One region of the Paenibacillus protaetiae genome, then DNA from elsewhere that is predicted to be linked to it. Evidence: predicted binding sites of a transcription regulator. Region 1 holds the regulator's gene; the other holds the start of a gene.
The links. Region 1 encodes NrdR, which represses ribonucleotide reductase genes. Its sites were predicted from a motif close to AACACNATATATNGTGTT; they were not measured.
Positions count from the first base shown of each region.

Region 1 (11,698 bases):
GCCTTATTCATTTCATTGTTTCGTGAAGGAGGAAACTCTGTTTTTTTAACCTACATCTCGCCTTATATGCAGCAATTGCTAGGCTTCGAAACAGCGGATATTGCTTTCATGATGCTCGCTCTCGGCGTAATTGGCGCTTTTGCCTCCCGGCTAGGAGGCAGCATAGTGGACCGCTGGGGAGCTTCACGCGCGCTGGGCGTTTTCATCTCCATTCATCTGCTGGCTTTAGCCCTTCTGCCTTTCCTATCATTCTCTACCCCGCTCGCGGTCGGGCTGATCGTCATCATGTTTATCGCGTTATTCGCTTCCGGTCCAGCCGTACAGAGCTATATGATTCAGCAGGCGCCTAAATCGGCCAACTTCGTTCTAAGCTTGAACACCTCTGTCATCCATCTGGGCATTGCAGGCGGTGCGGGTGCAGGCGGATATTTGGTGAGCGGAACAGCTACACTGCAGTACCATCCTTGGCTTGCTGCCGGGCTTGTTGCACTCGGTTTAATAGCCGCGCAAATCAGCTTTGCGCTGGGCCGGAAGAACGTCAGAAATACCGAGTAACCGATGCGGGTATGGGCAGCCTTCAGGGATGTTACGTCCTGATTCATACAAAAAAATCCCCGGAACCTTAATCGGTCCCGAGGATTGTTGGATGGAGCTAGGCGGAATCGAACCGCCGACTGATCGCTGCCAGCGACCTGTTTTCCCCCTAAACTATAGCCCCATATCATTATGTAAATAGTAGTGACAAGAATTAATATATAACATTCTTCCAGCAAATTCAAGCCTTTGTTGTGAGATTTACTGCTATGCTACTATCTTGAATGCAGTCAAGATAATCAAGTAAGCGACAGGAGTCATGATTAGGATGAATATCCCAACCCATAAAGGGATTTCTTTGCTTAACATTCTAAACATGGTGAATTTACGACTGAGTGAATATAAGGCTATAAACAAAACAACGAAACCGGCAGCGGTTCTCACCCAAGACTGATCAATAAAGTGATTGAACAAGCCATATGCAAGAAATAAAATAAAGTAAATGGCGAGAAACCTGATCTGCAGCTTCATCTCTATTCTCCTTTATAAGGGAAGAGGCAGCCTGCTGCCGTTCTTCCCTTCCTTTTCATACAGCTGTCGGTGCCTAGTCGTCCCAGCCGCGCGCGACGATCTTCTTTTTCCTGCGGAACAGCCGCCGCAGTTTCGGTTCCTCCTGCTTTTCCTCCAAAATCCGCTTTATTCCATGAATCAGCAGTCTGGATCTCATGTCGTCGTTGTGGCTGATTTTGCGCATTTCGTTGAAAAAGTCTTTGTCCACGGTTGTCTCATCTTCCTTAATTCCATAATGGTTGTTGCCTTATTCTACTACCGAACATACGTTCTTGTCAAAAAAGAAAGAGCCGCAGCCGGCTCTTTCCGCTTTATTGAACTGAACCGGCTTTGCCAGCTAACCTAATGCCATCCTCAGCTTCTCTCTCGTTTGTCTTAACCGGGTTTCAGCGCCGTCCGGATGAAGCGGATCGCTCCAGGAAAAGCCGTCCCCTTCATAACGGGGGATTACGTGCATGTGATAGTGGCCAAGGTCATTGAACTTGCCGCCGTTCTGGCATATGGTGATACCGTCCGGCCGGAAGATCCGTTTTAGCGCAACGGATAACTTTTGAGATGCATTCATGATGGCATTTGCAGCTTCTGCATCGAGGTCTTCCACATCCCAATAATGTTTTTTTGGCAAAATTAATGTGTGGCCATCGTGAAAAGGAGCAGTGTCGAGCACGCAAGCAATCCATTCGTTGTCGAATACGGTATTTACACCAGGCTCAATGCCGTTTGCGATCCGGCACCCCAAGCAATTCAAATGCTCCAAGCTCTCTTCCCCCATACAGCCCCTCCGTTCTTCTTGCCATTGTATTAGTTTCCGTTCAAGCGCCAACGGAAACAAAATCCTTGCCGCACGAAAAAGCAGCAAGGATTCATTCCGTTTACTTATCGCCTCTGGCCGGTTCTTTGGACAAGAGGCTGTTTAATTCCTTCATAAACATATCGATGTCTTTGAATTGGCGGTATACCGAAGCAAATCGCACATAAGCAACTTCGTCCACCGGGTACAGCTGGCTCATCACAATTTCGCCGATGTCGCGGCTTTCCACTTCGGCGAGAGCCGTCGTGCGGAGCTCTTTCTCAACTTCCGATACGATCACTTCCAGCCGCTCAACCGACACCGGCCGTTTCTCGCATGCGCGGATAAGCCCGCGCAATATTTTGTCGCGGCTGAACTCCTCGCGGCTGCCGTCTTTCTTAATGACGATAAGAGGCGTCTCTTCCACCATTTCAAACGTTGTGAAACGCCGGCTGCATTGCTCGCACTCGCGGCGGCGGCGGATCGATTTGTTTTCGTTAGCGGGGCGGGAATCCAGCACCTTCGTTCCGGCATAATCACAATATGGACATTTCATTGTATCATTCGACCCTCCGTTTTCGTTATGCAGGCATGATGGAAGCCAGCGTTATCACCTGTACAAATCCAAAATCAACTGCCCCTATACATTTCCAGTACTAACCTGTAATGATTTAAAAAATATCGAGCATAATACAGTTACCAACCGCAAGGAGGTGAAAAACAATGGCACAAGGCAGCAGCAACCAACTGGTTGTACCACAAGCTACAGCAGCTCTGGACCAACTGAAATTCGAAGTTGCACAAGAGCTTGGTATTGCAATCCCGCAAGATGGTTACTACGGGAACATTACCACTCGTGATGCAGGTTCCATCGGCGGTAACATTACTCGCCGTCTGGTACAAATCGCAGAGCAATCCCTTGCTGGTAAATAACAGTCGCTATGTATAAAGGATACTTTGGCAGGCCCGTCCTGAAGCGGCGGGGCTGCCAAAGCCCGTTGTTCACCATTGCCAATAATAAAATCAAAGATCCGGATATAAATCCTTGTACTTATTATAATAATAAATAACGCGTTGTACATAATGGCGTGTCTCTCCAAACGGAATTTGATCAGCCGTTTCGAGTTTTCCGTCCCATTCCCCCGAATCAATCCACTTCTTCACATTTCCCGGCCCTGCATTATAAGCAGCTACAGCAGCAATCGAATTATCATTAAACTGCTTGTGCAGCGATTGCAAATACCATGTTCCGACTTGAATGCTGACATCCGGCCTTTCCAATAACATTTCATTCGTTACATTCTGAAACCCTGCCTGCTTTGTAATCCATTCCGCCGTATCCGGCATTAATTGCATCAAACCTAAAGCGCCTTTATGCGACACCTTATTAAGCGAATAATTGGTTTCCGTACGGATAATGGCAGCAACGAGATGAGGTTCCATATGATAAGCTCTGGAGCTGGCGCGAATATCGTCTTGGTATTTGATCGGATACATCCAGCGCCCCATTTCGTCCGAGCTGAAAAAAAGAAAAGCAATAAAACTTAAAACAAGCAGCAGAAATACACGTTTGCGCAATAATACTTTCATGACAGCACCTGGCTTGTCCAGAAAAGCTCCAGCTGGCGCCTGGTATCCTCCAGGCTGCCGCTATTGTCAATGACCCAATCGGCACGGCGCTTTTTCTCTTCGATGTCCATCTGCAGACGGATGCGCCGCTGCGCTTCTTCCTTTGGCATCGCGTTGCGCGCCATCAACCGTTCAAGCTGAAGCTGTTCCGGCACATAGGCAACCATAATGCCGTCATACAACGCCTCTTGCCCCGTCTCATAAAGAAGCGGCACATCGGCCACAGCCAGCCCCCCGGGATTTTGCGCCAAATAACTATGTATACGTTCCTGCATCCGTTTCCGGATAGCCGGGTGAGTAATACTTTCCAGCTTGGCAAGCAGCGCGCGGTCTTGAAATACAATAGATCCGAGCGCTTGCCGGTTTAAGGATCCGTCCTCTTGCAGCACAGCTTGTCCGAATAAGGAGGCGATAGCCTCCAATGCCGGTTCGCCGGGAAGAACGACTTCTCTTGCAACCTGGTCAGCGTCCACCAAATAAGCCCCTTGCTCCACCAGCATGCGGGCAATGGTGCTTTTGCCTGTGGCGATTCCGCCGGTAAGTCCGATCTTCATCCGCATTCACCTCTAGTTCAACAGCTTTAACATTCCAATGATGATGAGCATTATTCCCGGCAGCAGAGACAAAGCCTGCATTCCTTTCCATTTGGAAAAATGAAAGCCGAACCCCATGCCCCCCAGCAAAAAAAACGCGCTGGCAGCCGCAATCGCAAGCGCCGTAATAAACGGCGGCAGCCCAAGCATCGCTGCGCCGAATCCGGCGCCAAAGGCGTCCAGCGACAGCGCAAAACCAAGCATCAGCGCTTCCGATGCGGAGATTGTCCCCGACCGGTCTACGTCTGCAGCCTGCGGCGTCCGTAAAATTTGAATCACAAGGCCAAGCCGCTTCAGCTCAACCATCATGACCAAAACAGGATGTGCCGCACGTTCCGCTGCTCTCGTTTCTACAGGAAGGTCATCTTCCGCATCTTTGCCGCTTTGTTTGCGCCGGATCGACTGAATAAGCGCCCAGCCCCCGATCACAAACAACAGGCAGGCACCGATATCCTTGGCCGCAACCGGCGACAAAAAACCGGAAATATAAGTACCGGCCTGCATCGACAGCCAAATAATAATACCGGAGCAGCATGCAATAATAAACACCGATAGCAGCGGAATACGTATCCGCCTTAACCCGTACGTAATTCCAACGCCAAATCCATCGATACTGACGGCAAAAGCAAGCAGCAGCAGCGAGGTTGTATGCGCCAGCACCGCCATCCCTCCCCCAAAAAGCAAACGTCCCCTTGTCTGAACCGGGCACGTGCCTATTTGCTAACAACACATCATATGCGGGGATGGCCGTCCTGTGCACATCAGCCAAGCCTCCTGGAATCCGGAAGCTTGGCTGATGGAACACCGGAAGGCGTCGTTTTGCGCGTTGCGCTGCTGCCTAATCGGTATTTATCGTCACGTTGCACGTTTGCTTTTATTTGCGGCACGCGCCGCCTTCAGCGGCTGGCAATGCGGGCAAGTATGGGTGCCGCGTCCGCCGACAACAGATTTGTGAATCGGCCGTCCGCAGCTTGGGCAAGGCTCGTCTTTTCGTCCGTAAACGAGCAGTTGATGCTGGAACATCCCCATTTCGCCTTGGCCGTTTACGTAAGATTTAACAGAAGAGCCTCCAGCGGCAACCGCCCGCTCCAGCGTGGCGCGAATCGACTCATGCAGCCGCTCCCACTCCGCCTTGGCCAGCGAATCAGCCGTCCGCTCAGGGTGAATGCCGGCTTGGAACAACGCCTCATCCACATAAATATTGCCAAGCCCCACAATGTATTCCTGATTAAGCAGCAGCGGCTTGATTTTGGAGGTGCGGTGCGCCAGCTTCCCGCGCAGCGCCTCCAGCGTAAATTCAGGCTCCAGCGGCTCGATGCCCAGCTTGTTTAACGGAGGAAGCTCCAGCTCCTCGCCCGGCATAAACAAATGCATCGTGCCAAATTGGCGAACGTCTTTATATCGTAATTCGGTATCGTCGTCAAAATGAAAAATGACATGCGTATGCAGCTCCGCCGGCTCATCGGCGGCGTAAACGCCGTACCTGCCCTCCATCCGCAGATGGGATACAAGCACCAGCCCGTCCAGCAGTATACGCAAAAACTTGCCGCGCCGTTCGACCGATTGAATCGTATGGCCGGCTAACGCATCCGCAAATTGCTCCGGCTCAGCCGGACGCTGAATGATGCGGGGAAGCTTCACCGTTACCGAACGGATGCGTTTTCCTGTGATCAGTTCATTTAAAGTTCGTTTAACCGTTTCAACTTCCGGCAATTCGGGCATATTTCTTCACCTCAACCACCATTATACCCGATTTGTGCCCCAAATGCGTTAATTTGGCGTTATTTGGCCTCATACCAATTCACACCGTAATTGACGTCCGCCCGTAACGGCACGTCCAGTTCGATCGCAGACTCCATCACCTGCGGCACAAGCTGCTTCATCAGCTCCAGCTCTTCCTCCGGCACTTCGAATACCAGTTCGTCATGCACCTGAAGCAGCATGCGGCTTTTCAGCTTGCGTTCTTTCAGTGTCTCGTCCATCCGCACCATCGCCAGCTTAATAATGTCCGCGGCCGTCCCTTGAATCGGCGTATTCATCGCCGTACGCTCGGCAAACGAACGAAGGTTAAAGTTGGAAGCTTTAATATCCGGCAAATAACGGCGGCGCTCCAGCAGCGTGGTCACATAACCGTCCCTGCGGGCTTGCATTTTAATATCTTCCATATATTTCTTCACGCCTTGGAATACGTCAAAATATTGTTCGATAAACTGAGCCGCTTCCTTGCGTGTAATGTTCAGGTTTTGTGACAGCCCGAAATCGCTGATGCCGTATACGATGCCGAAGTTGACGGCCTTCGCCGATCTGCGCATATTGGAGTCTACCTCTTCGGCTGAAACGCCAAACACGTCCATTGCGGTTTTCGTATGAATATCCATATCGCGGATAAAAGCTTCCTTCAGCCGTTCGTCGCCTGAAATATGCGCCAGCACACGCAGCTCGATCTGCGAATAGTCCGCCGCCAGAATGTACCAGCCCGGCTCGGACGGCACAAATGCTTTGCGGATTTTGCGTCCTTCCTCCAGCCGGATCGGAATGTTCTGCAGGTTCGGGAACTGGCTGCTCAGCCGCCCGGTAGCCGCGATCGTCTGGCGGAAATAGGTATGCACCTTGCCCGTTTCGGTCCGAATTTCCTTCAGCAGCCCTTCCACATAAGTAGACTGGAGCTTGGCCAGCTGGCGGAAATGCAAAATAAGCGGCACGATCTCATGATACGGCTCTAGCTTCTCCAGCACATCCGCATCGGTGGAATAGCCGGTTTTGGTTTTTTTAATAACCGGCAGCCCCAGCTTATCAAACAAAATTTCACCAAGCTGCTTAGGCGAATTGATGTTGAATTCGGTGCCAGCCAGCTCATAAATGCGGGACACCGCTTCGGATATGCCCCGCTCCAGCTCGCCGCCCAGCGACTGAAGTTCTCCCTTCGCGACCGCGATGCCTTGCAGCTCCATCGCTGCAAGAACACGGGATAGCGGAAGCTCCAGCTCATAGATAAGCTTGTTCATGCCGGTAGCGTCCAGTTCGGCGCGCTGCAGCTGGACGATGCGGCGGACGGCGTCCGCTTTAACCGCCAAATGCCGGAGCAGCGTCTCTTCATCCGGCACTTTAAACTTGGCGCCTTTGCCGTAAACCGCCTCATCCGCCTGCACAGCGGGAAGCCCGTAACGCGCGGCAACGCCGGAAAGCGTCTGGCTTCCGTCTGTCGGGTCCAGCAAATAAGCAGCCAGCTGGACGTCGAACTTGACGCCGCGCAGCGGAATGCCGCGCCATGCGAGAGCCAGATCGGCTTTATGCGTGTCAAAGCCGTATTTGGGCTTGTTTTCGTCGGCCAGCCAGGCGCGCAGCGGCTCCGCGAACGGCGCTTCCAGCGTGCCGGCTGCCAGCGCATAGACGGCGCCGCCTACCGCGGCGGAGATGCCCAGCATATCGGCCGTATGCGGGTTTTCGCCCGCGGCTTCAATGTATAAGCCATGCTCTTCTTCGCTGGCCAGCGCATCAAGAAGCGCCTTCAGCTGACCGGCATCCTGTTCGCCGGCAATCAGCACCGTGTGCAGCTCGGCAGCCGGCTGCGCGCCTTCCGCTTCCCCTGCTCCGGCGCCGCTTAAATCCAGCCGTTCGAGCAGCGATTTGAATTCCAGCTTGCGGAACGCTTCCGACAGCCGGGCAGCATCATAACCGCTGTAGCGGATGTCCTCTGCAGTTTGCGTAAGCGGCACTTCGCGGAAGATCGTCGCCAGCTTTTTGCTCATCACGGCGTCATCCTTATGCTGCTCCACCTTTTCCTTCATTTTGCCTTTCAGCTCATGGGTATGTTCCAGCACCCCCTCCACTGAGCCGTATTCGTGCAGCAGCTTAAGCGCCGTCTTTTCGCCAACGCCCGGAATGCCCGGAATATTATCCGACGCATCGCCCATAAGCCCTTTCAAATCAATAAACTGCTGCGGCGTAAGGCCGTACCGTTCCGTCATCTCGGCCGGGGAATAACGCTCTACTTCACTTACGCCTTTGCGGGTTACCGCAACCGTAACCTTCGGAGATACAAGCTGAAGCATATCCTTGTCGCCGGTTACGACAAGCGCGTCCACGCCCTGCTCGTCGGCCAGACGCGTCAGCGTGCCGATAATATCGTCCGCCTCGTAGCCGGACAGTTCGAACTGCGCAATGCCAAACGATTGCAGCAGCTCCTTCATGACCGGGAACTGCTCCGACAGCTCCGGCGGCGTCTTGGCACGCCCGCCTTTGTATTCGCTGTAGCCTTCATGCCGGAACGTGATTTTGCTTGCATCAAACGCGACAAGCACATGGGTCGGCTTCTCCTCCTCAAGCAGCTTCAGGAGCATCGTTGTGAAGCCGTAAACAGCATTGGTATGTAAACCCGAAGAATTGGTGAGCGGCGGCATCGCATAAAACGCACGGTTGGCGATACTGTTGCCGTCGATCAATATCCATTTATCCATTTATTTGGGGCACCTCGCCTCTTTTGCATACTAACGCTATCATACCATAAAGGAGCATGCCATTTCTTGGCGGGCAGCGGCGATTGGCAGACCGGGATTGCAACGCCATGCAAAGGGCCTCCGTTATCATCCTGCAAGCGCAATAAAATAGCTGCCGAACCCGTTAAGCAGCGGATCGCGGCAGCTGTGTGATTTCATTATAAATAGAAAAGAAGCGGAAAAGGTTACTCCATAGCTGCCGGCCTGCCCAGCAAATAACCTTGGCCAAACGGAATGCCCATCTCCTGTACTTTGCGCAGCTCTTCTTCCCGTTCGATGCCTTCGGCAATGAGCGCGATGCCCATCTTTTTCGCCAGCTCCTGCAGCGTAAACAACGTATGCTCCTTCAGCTCATCCAGATGAATATTGCGGATGATCGAGCGGTCGACCTTAATATAGTCGGGACGAAGCTCTACGATAGACTGCAAAGAAGAATAGCCCGCGCCGACATCGTCGATGGCAATCCGGTAGCCTTGTCTGCGGTAATGGTCGAGCGCTTTTTTGACGGCTGAAAAATCATTTATCGAACTCCGCTCCGTAATTTCGAATACAACGTTGCTGGGGGTAAGCCCATGCTGTTCCAAAATGGCCAGCGTTCTTCCCGGCAGCAGATCGGGCTCCTCCATAATTTGCGCAAGCAGATTAATAAACAGCTTTTGGCCGCCGCCTAACCGGTCTCCCAGCCCAATTGCTTTTTCCCGGGCCAGACGGTCGAGTGCATAACCGATACCCTCTTCCTCAGCAAATGTAAATAAATCAAGCGGACCGTCAAACCACTGGGTATCCGGGCAACGGGTCAACGCCTCGTAACCAAATATGCCGCCTTCTTTCAAGGAGCGGATCGGCTGGTATACCGAGCGGATGGATTGCTCCGCCAGCATTTGATCCAGCGCTTTTCTGCGCAGGCTCCTTTCAAGGGAACCTCGCTTTTGTCCTTGAATGATTGCTTGCTTCAGCGCCATATATACTTGATCTTCTCCGTCGCCCGTTTCATCCAATGTGCCGATAACCGCCGCGCCGCCATGCAATACGAATCCCGCGCCGCCAGCACCGCCCGGCCACTCAGACGCAGGCACAAGATTCGTGAAAGCATGCTGCCATTGATTGCGGAGCTGCAGTGTCAATTCAAACAGACGCCGCTCCGTCTGCTCCAAATCATGATGCGGAAGCGCCACAAACAGAAATAAATCATGATGCAGCCAATATACGCGTACACGAAGCTGCGCAAGTTCCGGGCAGCCGTCAATCGAGTTTTCGGCATAGTTTTGCCAGCTCTCGAATACGTTGGTCCACGCCGGATAATCGCTGCCTTCCGCCTGCTGCCAGGCAAAATACAAAATGCCCAGCCGTTCTCCGGCCGGTCCCTGCTGCTCTCTGTTGATGATTGACCTTAGATGCTCCACCTTCGCTCGACCCTTTCCTTCTTACGTCCCTTGCCTAATATCGCCGGCAATAACAGCGCTGCCTTGGATCGCTTTCGCCTTTTTTTTCAGATCGGCAGACAAGCGGGAAACCTGTTCCATGGTGATTTGTCCGCGTCCGCCGCATTTCAGCAGCGCAAGCGAAATCGACAGCCCGGACTGTCCGGCCGGCCGCCCTTCTCTGTCCGTTACAGCTTGCGCTTCCGCATCTTCATAAAAAAATGGGATCCCGTTGTCAAACTCCCGGATTAACGATTCACAGAAGCTCTCGGCTTCTGCGGTACTTAAAACCGCAATAAAATCGTCGCCGCCGACATGCCCGATAAAATCGCCCGGCATGCCGTAATCCGTGACCGCAGACTGCAGCAGCTCTGCCATGTAACGAATCACTTCGTCTCCCCGGGCAAAGCCATAACAATCGTTGTACCATTTAAAATAATCAATGTCCGCATACACGATCGAAAACGGCTCTCCGCTGCCCAGCTTTTTTTGCAGCTGTGACTGGATGCTCCAGTTACCCGGCAGGCCGGTAAGCGGATTGGCCGTCCGCGCCGCTTCCGTTCGGAGCGCCGTTATGCATTCCAGAATGGAGCGGATGGAAGCCGCACCCAGCAGCGGACCGCCAGCTCCTTGCGTAATGATGACGATGTCGTACATTTTGGCGTCATCCCTCGCCATCGCCAGCTGGGCAGCCTGTTCCACCGGCAGCTCTGCATCCACGATAAGCGGGCTTGCGTCCATCACCCGTGAAATTTCACGATTGGAATAAAGCGGCAGCCCGTACAAGCCGGATAGCAGCTGGTGCAGCTTTTCTTTCATCAAAAGGCCGACCGGCCGCATGCCGCTGACAATGATAGCTCCCTGCTCCGCGTTATGCGCTTGAAAAAAACCGGCCAGCTCATGAACCTTCTGGTTTGCTTGAAAAATCGGATAGGCTGCCGCCAAACGGCCGATGCCAAACGGCGAATCCGGATCCAGCGGAGGCTTACGAAAGGCTAGTCCCGGTTCGGAGCTTGCCGCCGTTTCTGCGTTCCGCCATACTTTGGCTTCTGCTTCGCGAATCCCTTTAAAAACGGCCGTCTCCGCCGATTCATCTCTTTTTGGATGCCGGATGGCAATCACCCCGGAACTAAAGGCTGAATCGAATGGAGAACCGGATTGATCATCCGGTTTGGACTCGCCAGGCCCGTTCCAGTCGCTTTCCGCTGCCTGCTTATAGAACATTTTTGCGCTGGATAACACTTGCTCGAGCTGCTTCTCCGGTTCCTTTGTCCCGCAAGCGAGAAAGAAATAACCGCAATCGTCCAAATGATGGCACCAGAACAGCTGCGGATGCTGCCTCGACCAGCGACGCAAAATCGTCCACCCGCGGGCATAATTGCCGCGCAGCTGAACAAACAGCACGCCGACACAGCGGCCCTGCCGCCATCTGGCTTGAACTTCTCGTATTAATTTTTGATTCAGCAAGCCGAAATTGCTCACAGCAATCGCCTCTGCATAAGGACTTGTACTCCATTAAGGACAATCGTACCTGTTAAATGTGATGGGAGTTTCATAAATAAGTAAAATTCAAGTAAACAATGAGACTAAGGTCATGGGAGGTACAAAAGCTGGCTTTGTCGAAAAACGTTAATTTCATGTAAATATTTCTTACACTTAACTTAA
Region 1 covers NZ_CP035492.1:1,988,265-1,999,962, forward strand. Annotated here, with positions in the region: gene ET464_RS09190 (MFS transporter) at 1-555, shown strand, start outside; tRNA gene ET464_RS09195 (tRNA-Ala) at 648-718, opposite strand; gene ET464_RS09200 (hypothetical protein) at 802-1,065, opposite strand; gene ET464_RS19800 (hypothetical protein) at 1,139-1,312, opposite strand; gene ET464_RS09205 (HIT family protein) at 1,442-1,876, opposite strand; gene nrdR (transcriptional regulator NrdR) at 1,977-2,450, opposite strand; gene ET464_RS09215 (alpha/beta-type small acid-soluble spore protein) at 2,618-2,827, shown strand; gene ET464_RS09220 (lytic transglycosylase domain-containing protein) at 2,918-3,484, opposite strand; gene coaE (dephospho-CoA kinase) at 3,481-4,077, opposite strand; gene ytaF (sporulation membrane protein YtaF) at 4,090-4,776, opposite strand; gene mutM (DNA-formamidopyrimidine glycosylase) at 4,972-5,838, opposite strand; gene polA (DNA polymerase I) at 5,898-8,573, opposite strand; gene ET464_RS09245 (EAL domain-containing protein) at 8,798-10,015, opposite strand; gene ET464_RS09250 (GGDEF domain-containing protein) at 10,037-11,515, opposite strand.

Region 2 (11,698 bases), 1.5 Mb from region 1:
TCGCTTATAATGTAGAAGTGACGAGGGGAGGCAGAAAAAATGATGGAGAACATGTCAAACGATTTTATGAATACGAAACTGTCCGACGCCAAAGTTCACTTTGAACGCGCGCTCGACTGTAAGCATACGGAATTTGACGATCTGTATCCGTACATGATTGAACATCCGCAATTTTTCTGGTATAAACGTTATGTGGCCTGGTCGGAGCTTCTTACGATTGTGAAGCTATGCAATGAATTGGATATGGAATGGCGTTCCGAATTTACCGAACGTCAGGCGGAATACATTGACAAACGCGTTATGTCATCGCGCGTGCTGGATGAATGGTACGAAACCGAAACCAACGATTCCAAAGAACATGTTGGTTAACTCGCATTCTATATAAGACCCCGTTTAGCCGCCCTGGCTAAAGCAGGGGTTTTTCTTTTACATAACCCGCTTCAATATGCATTGGGGCTAAGCCTAAGGAGGAATCGCAATGATTACAGAGGAAGAGCTGGACGGCTATCGTCAAAGCGGCGAAACGGTCCGTGTTATCCGTGATGAGATGGAAGTCAATGATGTATACGGCATTATCGTGGCTTGGGATGAGGAGTCCGTTGTCATCCGGAAGCCAAGCCGGCGTGTCGTCAAGCTGAGCAGGGGCTACCGCTACGTTCCGGCCGGTCAATAAACCAAGCAGCCAATAGCGGAAGCTCCGGGTTTTGTTCCGACAAACGACCTGTGCGCTTCCGCTTGCCGCTTCTCTATCGCAAAGCCCAAAAAGAGCCGCCCTCTAAGCAGCTGAAAACCTGCGTTGAGGACGGCTCTTTTGGTTTAGGATGCGGTCGAGAGGACTCGAACCTCCACGGGGGGTTAGCCCACACGGACCTGAACCGTGCGCGTCTGCCAATTCCGCCACGACCGCATAAACAATAAACTGACATTTATTAATATAGCACCGGGGTGGACAAGCAGTCAAGCTTTCATTTTGCGACTTGCTGCGAGCGCTCAAGAAAATAATGGCATAATTTTAGGCGGATGCACAAACACTGTAAAGGCGGCTTTGCCGCGATACGGAAAGAGGAAGGTGCCATATATGAAGCAGGGTACATTACGCCATAAAGGGCAGAAGCGAGAAGGGTTCAAGCAAGCGGCTCGCCTGATCGCGGCTGCGGCGGCTGTGTTGATGCTGGGCTGCGGCGGACAAGCCTATGCAGCACAACCAAACGAACCGCAGGCCAAACGGCAGGTGGCGATCGTAATCGATGACTTCGGCAACCGGATGGACGGAACGGAAGAAATGCTGAAGCTCCCGGTCAAAATTACGGCGGCCATTATGCCTTTTATGCCCACGACGAAAGAGGATGCGGAGCTGGCCTACCGGCTTGGCCACGATGTCATTGTTCATATGCCGATGGAGCCTAACAAAGGGCTTAAATCCTGGCTTGGCCCCGGTGCGATTACAGCCGATCTGAGCGATGCCGAAATTCGCAGCCGGGTGGAAAATGCGATCGATAACGTGCCGCATGCGATTGGGATGAACAACCACATGGGCTCCAAAATCACCGCCGATGAGCGGATTATGCGCATCATACTGACCGTATGCAAGGAAAGAGGGCTGTATTTTTTGGACAGCCGCACCACTTGGAAAACGGTCATTCCGAAAGTAGCCGGGGAGATAGGCGTACCGCTCGTATCCAATGAGCTGTTTCTGGATGATATTTATTCGGAGCAGCATATTTTTAAACAAGTCGGCCTGCTGAAGAAACATCTGGAATCCCATTCCAGCTGCATTATAATCGGGCATGTCGGCGTTCCCGGCAAAAAAACAGCCGGGGTACTGAAACAGTCGATCCCCGGCATGATGAATTATGTTAACTTTGTCAAAGCATCCAGCATGCTGCCGGCTTCACCGGGTCAGCCATTTGTATTGCCGGATGCCTGAAGCAATGGCAGCGGCAATACGATTCTGCTGAAGCGGATCGGTCAGCATATGGCGATCCGCTTCATTGCTGAGAAAACCCATTTCCACAATAACGGCTGGCTGCTGAACGCGCCGCAGCAGGTAGAAAGGTTTGCCCTCCCGCGGCAGTGTGCGGGATTGCTGCTGGCGGTTCAGCGCATCCTGAATGCAAAATGCGAGCAGGGCGCTTTCGCCGCTGCTTTGGTGCAAGACCAGCGGCCCGCGTTCCGAGCGGTCTTTAGTCCAGTTCACATGAAGGCTGACGAGCAGCTCGGTCGGAATTTCCTCCGTCAGCTGACGCCGCTGGGACAGATCTTTACGGTGACGCGATGAAGAGGCATGCCAGCGGTTATCGTCGCTTAACGCATAATCGCCCGTCCGGTTCAGGACGGTAATGATACCTTGGCTGCGTAATAACAGATACAGTTTTTTGGCAATGACGAGGTTTATGTCTTTTTCTAAAATCGTGCCTGTTAATGTTCCGCTGTCAATTCCTCCATGGCCGGCGTCAATAAGCACAACCGCAGAAGGCAAATGAAGCTGCAGTCTTTCTCTGCTGTCAGCTCCATTATTGTGTCCGCTTCCCTGCACCTCGCTGCTGCCCGCTGTTCCGCTTTCCGGAGTAGCGGCTGCAGCCTTGCTTGGCGCGGTGCCAAAGGTAAACAGCAGGCATAACGCCATCAAGGCGTTTGCCATTGGTTGATATCGCATTTTGGTTCCTCCGCCATGATGAAGTCAATGGTTGTAGCGTGGCTTTTCGGAGGCAAACTCATACATGTTTACGGCAAGCGGCTTCGGGGAATGCTCTAAATAAACAAAAAGCTGCCGTCAGAGATTCCGCGCCTCGAGCGCGGGCGCCTCTGCCGGCAGAGAAAAAAGGCGGTGAAAATAATGGCAGGCGAAAACGAATATATCAAATATTTGACCCAACGGTTCGTCACCTATATGGACACGCCGCGCGTGGAGCGCAAGCAAACGAAAGTGCAGGAGAAAGCCGAACGCGAGCATTGGGTGACAAGATGGTTTGGCGTCGGGGCATACGGCGTCGTGTTATGGTGGAGAAGGCAAGTTCACCGTCAAAGGTAGAAGCCGCCTAGTTCATGGAGCAGCTGAAGCGGAATATAACGCTTGCTGCCGTCTGCTTCCGCTGCTTCAAGAGCGGCATACACCGTTTGATTGGCCCACTGCTGATATCCTGTAACCGCCCACACATAGCGGTATGCCTGATCGAAGCTTTCGGATGTATAAATAAGCTGTTTATGCTCCTTTAACAACATCTTCAGCTTGTCTTCCCCGGTATCGGGCAATGGTTGGCCGAGCAGCCAGGGCAGTGTGTAATAAGGGTTAAAAGAAGAATTCGCCGCTGAATCGGTTATATCGGCCAGCCCGATAGCCGGGAGTTGAAATAACAATTCGCTCCAGCGCTGCTGTTCTTCGCTTTGTGCTGCCGCCCAGGTTTGGCTGTCTACCGGCAGCCCTTCTCCGCTAAAAGCATCCGCATATTTCCCGTCCAGCTTCCAAGCCGCCATTAAAGGATGAACATAGATTTGATCCTGAACAGCCGCAGATGAAGGAATAAGTTCAAGGCGCTTTAGCGCCAGCTCAAGCATTGAAGCATCAAATGGGGGACGGCCAAGCCCATATTCGCCTAATTGGTATTGCTGTACATTATTGTTGGCAACCGCATTGACGACCAGGTAACCGACGCTGCCGTTGTCCTTCCGGACAATAACCAGCCAGCCATGCGTGCCTGGCCCGAGCGGATTAATGGAATAAGACGCGTTCTTCCAGCTTGCAAATTCAGGCTGCTTGGCGATGGCGGCGATCCATTCTTTGGCCGATTGCTCCACCTCGGTAGGGATGCTGCCTGTATTGTCCGGCGCGGCGTAAGTTGTCCAATTGAAGGGAGCGCTTACCGTTCCGAGCAGCAGCAACAACAACATTACCGTAAACCGGTATCGCTTCGAAAGGCTCATTCGACTTAACCTCCTGTCTCTATAAATCGCTGTAATGGGCATATCCGGTCTAAAAAACGGGAAGCAGCGCTTGTCCGCTTCTCCGCTGTTGTCTCATTGTAGCAATTCGTCAGAAAGAATACTGTTGCAACCTGTCAGGCACGAAGCGAAGCTTCGGGTTCTATTTTTGCCGTATCGGTGCGAATCGCGTCTCATTCCGTCTGATCGCCTCTTTATTCGATGCCTTCCAAATGAAAGATGCCGCAATTAATGGCGGATGCCGTCACGCGCGGCTCGTATTGCCAGCGGATTTCCGCCACGCGCTGATCATATTGCTCTTGAATGGCGTCTTTTCGCTCGCCTTCGGCATGCTTCAGCAGCGGTTCGTAATAAGAGTCAACCTGCGACAGCTCTTCGGCGAGCCTTGCCGATGCGCTTTCCGCCCAGCTGTAATCGTAATCCCTCAGCTTGCGCTCCAATGTCTGTTCAATTATGCTTAACGCTTTGCCGAAGGATAAGCCGTTTTTCGTCACATAAATATTGGCGGGCAAGCGGGGGTAAGCTTCAGTTCCAGCAGCCGGTCATGAAACCGCTCCATCAGCCGGCCTGTCGCCAGTGATACGCCAAACGAGTGAATCTCCTCGCGTTTGCGGTCGCAAGCGAATTCGACGCGTATATTAACGCCAAGCCATGCCGTATAAGGCGTTGATTGCAGCGGGAACTGCTGCCGTCTATCCGGTTCCTGAAACAAATAGACGTAGCTGCCTTGGGATCTGGCCGCGCCAAACAGCTGCTCCAACTTGCGCGAGCCGAAATAAACGTCCTCACGCGGAACCCGCGAATGCTGGAGAGCCGACGGGTTCAAGAAACCAAACGATCGGGATAATGCCGATTCGGCAGCGGCGTCAGCAGTGCCGGATTCCGCTTGCTTTTGCTGCCCTTGCTGCTCCTGAACCGCATCATATTTAGCTTTATCCGTCACGAACAAAAAAGTCATCGTTTCCGGTTCGGCGCCGGTCCGGTCGACAAAACCCCAATAATACGGCCGGTTGGTCAGCTCGCGGTCCGCTTGCGGCGACAGCTTCGCCACCAAGTGATGCGGGGATTTCTCAAGCACTTGGCAGCCAGTTGCATCTAAATAACGCTGCACGAATTTGTGTACCTGCTTCTCGTTCACGGCTGCACCTCCACCGTTTGTCCCAAACCGTCGAAAGCGCGGAACGTGGATGGATTAAGCACGCCGCTGTGGCTTTCTTCTTCCCGGAGCCGGGAGGAGATTGATGAGCCAAGCTGACTGATTTTCTCGCGCAATTCATTGTTGTCGCCGGCTTCCAGCATCGCTCTGGCAAGCCGCTGCTCAATGGATTCGTCTCCGTGCTCCAGCTTCTCCAGAATATGATCCAGCTCGCCGATCACCAGCTCAAACAGATTAATTTTCTCATGCAGCAAATGGACGATATGCTCCTCGATCGTGCCGAGCGTGCACAGGTTGTAAATTTTGACGTCTTCCGTCTGGCCCAGCCGGTGTACGCGTCCGATCCGCTGCTCTACCCGCATCGGATTCCATGGCAGATCGAAGTTGATCATATGGTGGCAAAATTGCAGGTTAATGCCTTCGCCGCCGGCTTCCGTTGCGATCAGCACCTGGGCGCGGCCGCGGAACAGATCCATCATCCAGTCCTTTTTGCCTCGGTTCATGCCCCCCCGGTAAGGCACGGCGATCATGCCTTTCTCCCGGAAAAAGTTAAGCAAATATTCCTGTGTCGCCCGGTATTCCGTAAATATGATCACCTTCTCGTCCATCTGCTGAATAAGCTCCATCGTTTTTTCCGCTTTCGTATTCGCTTGTATTTGGCGGATAAACTCGACCAGCTCCCATATACGCGGACGGAGCGGAGAGTCTTCGGCGGTCTTTTTGAACAGATTGACCAGCGTCAGGAATACGGCATCCCTGCTGCTGCACACCTCCCGCTGCAGCGTTACCAGCGACAGCATGCTCGTCAGATCGCCGCCGCTTTCGTCGAACCGCTCCCGGACAAACCCGGTCACCGCGTTATATAACGCCTGCTCCTCAGGCGACAGGGTAAGCGGGATGTTTTTGACAAAGCGCCTTGTAAAATGAATATCCCCATCACCCCGTCGGTTGCGGATCATAATGCCGGACAAAGCTTCCTGCAGCTGGTCTTCGTTTTTGGGCAGCCGTTTGTCAACGACGAAATTGGCGGCAAAATCGCTTTGTCCGCCCAGTTGTCCCGGCTTCAGCAGCGTAATAAGGTTGTACAGCTCGTCCAGATCGTTTTGCATCGGCGTCGCGGTCAGCAGCAAACAATATTTTTTGCGCAGCTGACAGGCAAACTGGTAGTTGGTCGTTTTTTTGTTTTTCAGCTTATGCGCTTCATCAATAATAATGAGATCATAATCGGTGCCTAACACGATATCGCGATGAGGATCCCGTTTGGCCGTGTCGATGGACGCAACAACGATGTCATTTTGCCAGGTATATTCTTTTTTCTGGGCGATGGCGGGTATGCCGAACTTCTGGTTCAGCTCGCGCACCCATTGCAGCACAAGCGATGCCGGAACCAAAATGAGCGCGCGGCGAACGAGGCCGCGGACCATATATTCTTTCAGCACGAGTCCGGCTTCAATCGTTTTGCCCAGGCCGACCTCGTCCGCGAGTATCGCCCTGCCGCCCATTTCGTGAACCACTTTGCGAGCGGTATTGATTTGATGCGGCATCGGTTCGATGGCAGGAAGCAGGCGAAGGGATTGCAGCTGGTCAAAGCTTTCAATCAGCTTGGCTTGTTCCGCTTCTACCGACAGCTGGTACAAGCTCCAATCGTCCCACGGGCCATTTTTGGCAACACGGTTTTGCAGCTCTTCGAACCAGCCACGGTCGCATTGCAAATCCACGAGCGGATGGAGCTTTTTCTGGACAAAAGATGTGCCTTGCGGAGGCGTTGCTGAGTTAGTCATGGATGAGCGCTCCTTTCAATGCTGTAAAATGACTCGAATTTCAATTGGTCTAGTATGTGCGTCTTTTCCCAGTTTTACTAAGAAAGAGATGAAATAAACCTGCTGTGGCATCCCGGCTGTCCGCGAACCCGAACAGCTCGTTCCGCCTGGCGCAGATTTAAATGGATAAAAGCGGAAAAAGAAGGATGAAAATCAATATGCAGTATAATATAATAAGATGAAGACACAATATATTGATTAAAATGGATGGCCAAGTCGAAGTTCGGGAGGTAGCATGGGATGGAGAAACGGACGAGTGCAGGCAGAACGAAACTGGCAGGTTTAAGTGAAAAAATATTTTTGGACCGGTATGCCTTAAAGCAGCAAGGTGCGAAACAGGTGGCTCCGGGCGACGTCGTGCTTGTAACGACCAAAGAGGATTCGAAATTCCCGGCCAAAGAGGTTGGCGAAATTGCGGCAATAAACGGGCGGACGGCAGAGGTGCGGCTGCGAAGCGGCGAAACGGTCCAGGCGGAAGTGGAGCGGCTTAGCGTAACGGCCGAGCAGTCGCCCGAGCAGATGTGGGACCGGCTGGCGGCGACGATGGCGGAAGTGGAGCCGGACGCGGAGAAGAAGGCGCTATGGCGGGAGAAGTTCCGTTATGCGCTGGAAGACTGGAAGCTGGTACCAGGCGGACGTATTGCAGCAGGTGCAGGCGCTGGCGAGGAACTGACACTGTTCAACTGTTACGTTATTCCTTCGCCGCTAGACAGCCGCGGCGGCATTATGCAGACGTTAAGCGAAATGACGGAAATTATGTCGCGCGGCGGCGGCGTGGGCATTAACTTGTCCAGCTTGCGCCCGCGCCGGGCGAACGTCGTAGGCGTCAACGGCAAATCCAGCGGAGCGGTGTCATGGGGCGGCTTGTTCAGTTATGCGACCGGTCTGATCGAGCAGGGGGGCAGCCGCCGCGGCGCTTTAATGCTTATGCTGAACGATTGGCATCCGGATGTGCTGGAGTTTATTACAGTGAAGCAAACGATGGGTCAGGTGACCAATGCGAATCTGTCGATTTGTGTCAGCAACGGTTTTATGCAAGCGGTGAAGGGTGATCTGGATTGGGAGCTGGTGTTCCCGGATACAACCGATCCGGAGTATGACGAGCTGTGGCGAGGCGATTTGCAAGACTGGCGGAGCAGAGGGAAGCCGGTTATCCCGTACAAAAAGCTGAAGGCACGAGACATTTGGCATCAGATTATCGAATCGGCATGGAAATCGGCCGAGCCGGGCGTCGTATTTATGGAGCGCTACAATGAGCTGTCGAACAGCTGGTATTTTAACCCGATTATCAGCACGAACCCGTGCGGCGAGCAAGGACTGCCGGCGTGGGGGGTGTGCAATTTGTCCGCAATCAATTTATCGCGGTTTTACGATGAGGCTGCACATGATGTGGACTGGAGCGAGCTGGCGACGATTACGCGTTATGCCGTGCGTTTCCTCGACAATGTGATTGACGCGACGCCGTACCATTTTGAGCAAAATGAACAAAACCAGAAGCGCGAGCGGCGGATCGGGCTTGGTTCGATGGGCCTTGCGGAGCTGATGATCAAGCTGGGCATCCGGTACGGCAGCCCGGAATCGCTTGATTTTCTGGACCGGCTGTACCGCTTTATTGCGCGTGAGGCCTATCTGGCTTCGGCGGATATTGCGGCGGAGAAAGGTTCTTTTCTCGCGTTCGACGAAGCAAAGTTTGTGCAAAGCGGCTTTATGAAGCAGATGATCGGACAGTTCCCGGAAGTAGGGGAAGCGATCGGCCGCAGCGGTATGCGGAACGTGACGGTGCTGACACAAGCGCCGACCGGAAGCACGGGTACGATGGTCGGCACATCGACAGGCATCGAGCCGTATTTTGCGTTTGAATATTACCGCCAGAGCCGGCTTGGCTTCGACAAGCAGCTGGTGCCGATTGCGCAGCAATGGCAGGATGCCCATCCTGGCGAAGAGCTGCCGGATTATTTTGTGTCGGCAATGGAGCTGTCGGCGAAGGACCATATCCGCGTGCAGGCGGCAATCCAGCGCTGGGTGGACAGTTCGATCTCGAAGACGGCTAACGCGCCGCATGATTTCACTGTAGAGGAAACGAAGGAGCTGTATGAGCTTGCTTTTGATCTGGGCTGCAAAGGCGTCACGATCTACCGCGACGGCAGCCGGGATGTGCAGGTGCTTTCGACCGCGAAGGAGGAAGCGCAATCGGCCGATGCCGTCACGAGCGGAGGCGGCGAAGCCGGAGCTGCGGTTGCGATATCCAGAGCCGGTGCGAGCAGCAGGCGTGACGAAGCTGGGGCTGCAGGGGCGCGCAGCGCGGGCGCGGGCGTAGATGGCACAGTACCGGGAAGCGGCGGAACGGGAGCTAGCGCGGTCATCGAAACCGCAGCTGCAAATACTGCAGCAGGAGCGGGCAGCGGTGCAGCCTTGGCTTATGCGGGCATTGGCGCTAGCGGCCAGGTGCTGGACAAGGAATATAGACGCCGGCCGCAGGTGCTGCGGGGAGCGACCTATAAGCTGAACACCCCGTTCGGAATGGCATACATTACGATCAACGATATTGACGGGACGCCGGGAGAAATATTCCTTAACGTAGGCAAAGCCGGATCGGACGTATTCGCTATGGCGGAAGCACTGGGCCGGGTATGCTCGCTGTTTCTGCGATACGGCAATCACGGCAGCAAAGTTAAGCTGCTGGTGAAACATTTGAAGGGCATAGGCGGAACCGGCGCAATTGGTTTCGGTGCAAATCGCGTCGAATCGATTGCCGATGCAGTAGCCAAAGCACTGGAGATGCATATGGAAGCCGGGCCTTCTCCGGAAGCAGCCGCCTTCGACGCATCCGCGGCAAAAGTTGTAGCGGCTACCGCCGAAGCGGCAGCTGCCGTGCATTTGAAGGAAGGCGATGAGCTAAGTTATCAGCATCATCACGGCAGCGGGAGCTTAACATCGCTGGATCTGTGCCCTTCCTGCGGCGCTGCGGCGCTGATCAATACGGAAGGCTGCAAGCAATGCAGCAATTGCGGTTACAGCAAGTGCAGTTAAGGAGCGCGCGAGCGCTCCTTTTTATTTTAGGCTATGTTATAAATGCTAAAGTTGAGAATTTTGTCCAAAAGAATACCGACTTTGTGAAAAACGGCCAGTTAATTGGCACTATCATCTCCGATAGCTCAGCAATTTTAACGTATTAAACTGATCAAGTGTACTGATGCACCCACCAGCCACGAAGGAACAGTTCATTACGAGAGGCTCTCTCGCGGGCATGTTATGACACTTACAATTGTCAAGGAGAAGGATTTCGACTATGTGGACTCTTGAAACCGAGCGCTCTCGATGGCTTTGGCCCATGGGCGACATTCAGAGAATGGGTTAACCGATTTCAAGCCCGGGCTTGCTGGTTAGGATGCTTGGGTGCGGGCTTTTGAAACACGGTCGGCTGATCCGCTTGGAAACAGCACAAGAGTTTGGGGCTGCAGCGACGGCTATTCGCTTACTGAAACGAGCCAAGGCGTCGGAGGAGCAGAGGCTTCGGAGCTTGGCTTGAATGTAATGAAGTTAATGCGCTGGCGTGTAGCGGAGACTTGAGGTTGTGGTGAGGATGAAGGAGTGTATTCTTTATAAATTAAATTTCTTCTTGAGCTCAGCATTACAAAGTTCTCCAACAACCAGTAGTTCAGTATAAGGATTCCCATCAATATGAAAGTGTTTACCGAAGGCAGGCTCGGTTTTTAAACCGAGCCTTTTTAATTGACGGATGCTATCCCGTGCGTCCATCCCTGCCAATCCAATTGATATTCACTAAATAGAGCTCCCCATAATTGCCTAATCTCCTAAAAAGGCGGTGATAGTTCTCAAACTGTCAATAACATACTTTGGGCGAACATTATTATCAACAGGGCTGCCGTTTCGATTGTAATAACAAAAATCTATCCCGGCATTTATTGCTCCGTTGTAATCATCGTGCAAGGAATCGCCTATAAACAATGCCTCTGTACGTTTTATGTCTAGCCGCGTAAGCGTCTCATCAAATATCTTCTTATCAGGCTTCCAGTAACCTACCTCATCAGAAATAATCAATGCATCAAAAAAATGATTAATGCCTCCCGCCGCAAGTCTATTTCGTTGAGCTTCACCAATTCCATTAGAAATAATTGCCAACTTATACTTGCCATGTAAATGGAATAAAACTTCCTTTGCATAGTCTTCAAAATCACAAGCGCGACAAAAAGTATTCCAGTATAATTTGGCAAGTATGCCTGATTCGGAAGGATCTAATCCAAGATCTTTGAGCGTGTCTTGAAAGGAGTGCTCTAAAATTTGATAAATATTGTAGCCGGATGTCTGGCGGTTGCTCCAATAATGGAGGTTTACTCTGCTGAAAAGGTTCCAAAACATATTCCAAGAGAAAGTCTCTTTATGAATTAGTCCATGCTTTTCCACGGTTTTTTGCATTGATTTTATTTCACTTACAGAGTAGTTCAACAGAGTATTGTCTAAATCAAAGAGAATAGCTTTATAGTTCACAGATTACCTCCATTAAGTCGTAGATTCTGCTAATTGCTTAAGCATTGAAAGCACAGATTGGCTGTCGCCCTCGTCTTCCGGGTTATCATGACTGCTAATGTCAGAGCCCGGCCGATTGTCGTGCTGTTTAATCGTAAGCAAGGTACCTTCTTTTTTTGCTTAAGATATAACTCATCTTGAAGTCATTCTCGGGCTTGTTCTTTATGCCGGGACGCGGGGCGAAGAGAGAGCAACTGAGAGACCAACAGGGTGAAAACTCTAACACCGTATCCCA
Region 2 covers NZ_CP035492.1:468,881-480,578, forward strand. Annotated here, with positions in the region: gene ET464_RS01975 (hypothetical protein) at 43-369, shown strand; gene ET464_RS01980 (hypothetical protein) at 479-673, shown strand; tRNA gene ET464_RS01985 (tRNA-Leu) at 823-907, opposite strand; gene ET464_RS01990 (divergent polysaccharide deacetylase family protein) at 1,169-1,927, shown strand; gene ET464_RS01995 (N-acetylmuramoyl-L-alanine amidase family protein) at 1,892-2,656, opposite strand; gene ET464_RS02000 (YqzE family protein) at 2,837-3,031, shown strand; gene ET464_RS02005 (hypothetical protein) at 3,022-3,921, opposite strand; gene ET464_RS20665 (YqhG family protein) at 4,134-4,451, opposite strand; gene ET464_RS02010 (YqhG family protein) at 4,430-5,077, opposite strand; gene ET464_RS02015 (DEAD/DEAH box helicase) at 5,074-6,876, opposite strand; gene ET464_RS02020 (adenosylcobalamin-dependent ribonucleoside-diphosphate reductase) at 7,156-9,945, shown strand; gene ET464_RS19685 (hypothetical protein) at 10,312-10,485, shown strand; gene ET464_RS02025 (DUF4269 domain-containing protein) at 10,516-10,674, opposite strand; gene ET464_RS02030 (YjjG family noncanonical pyrimidine nucleotidase) at 10,723-11,424, opposite strand.
Region 2: ET464_RS02020 (adenosylcobalamin-dependent ribonucleoside-diphosphate reductase) is a predicted target of NrdR. The motif match lies at 7,099-7,116, and genes of this name have one in related genera.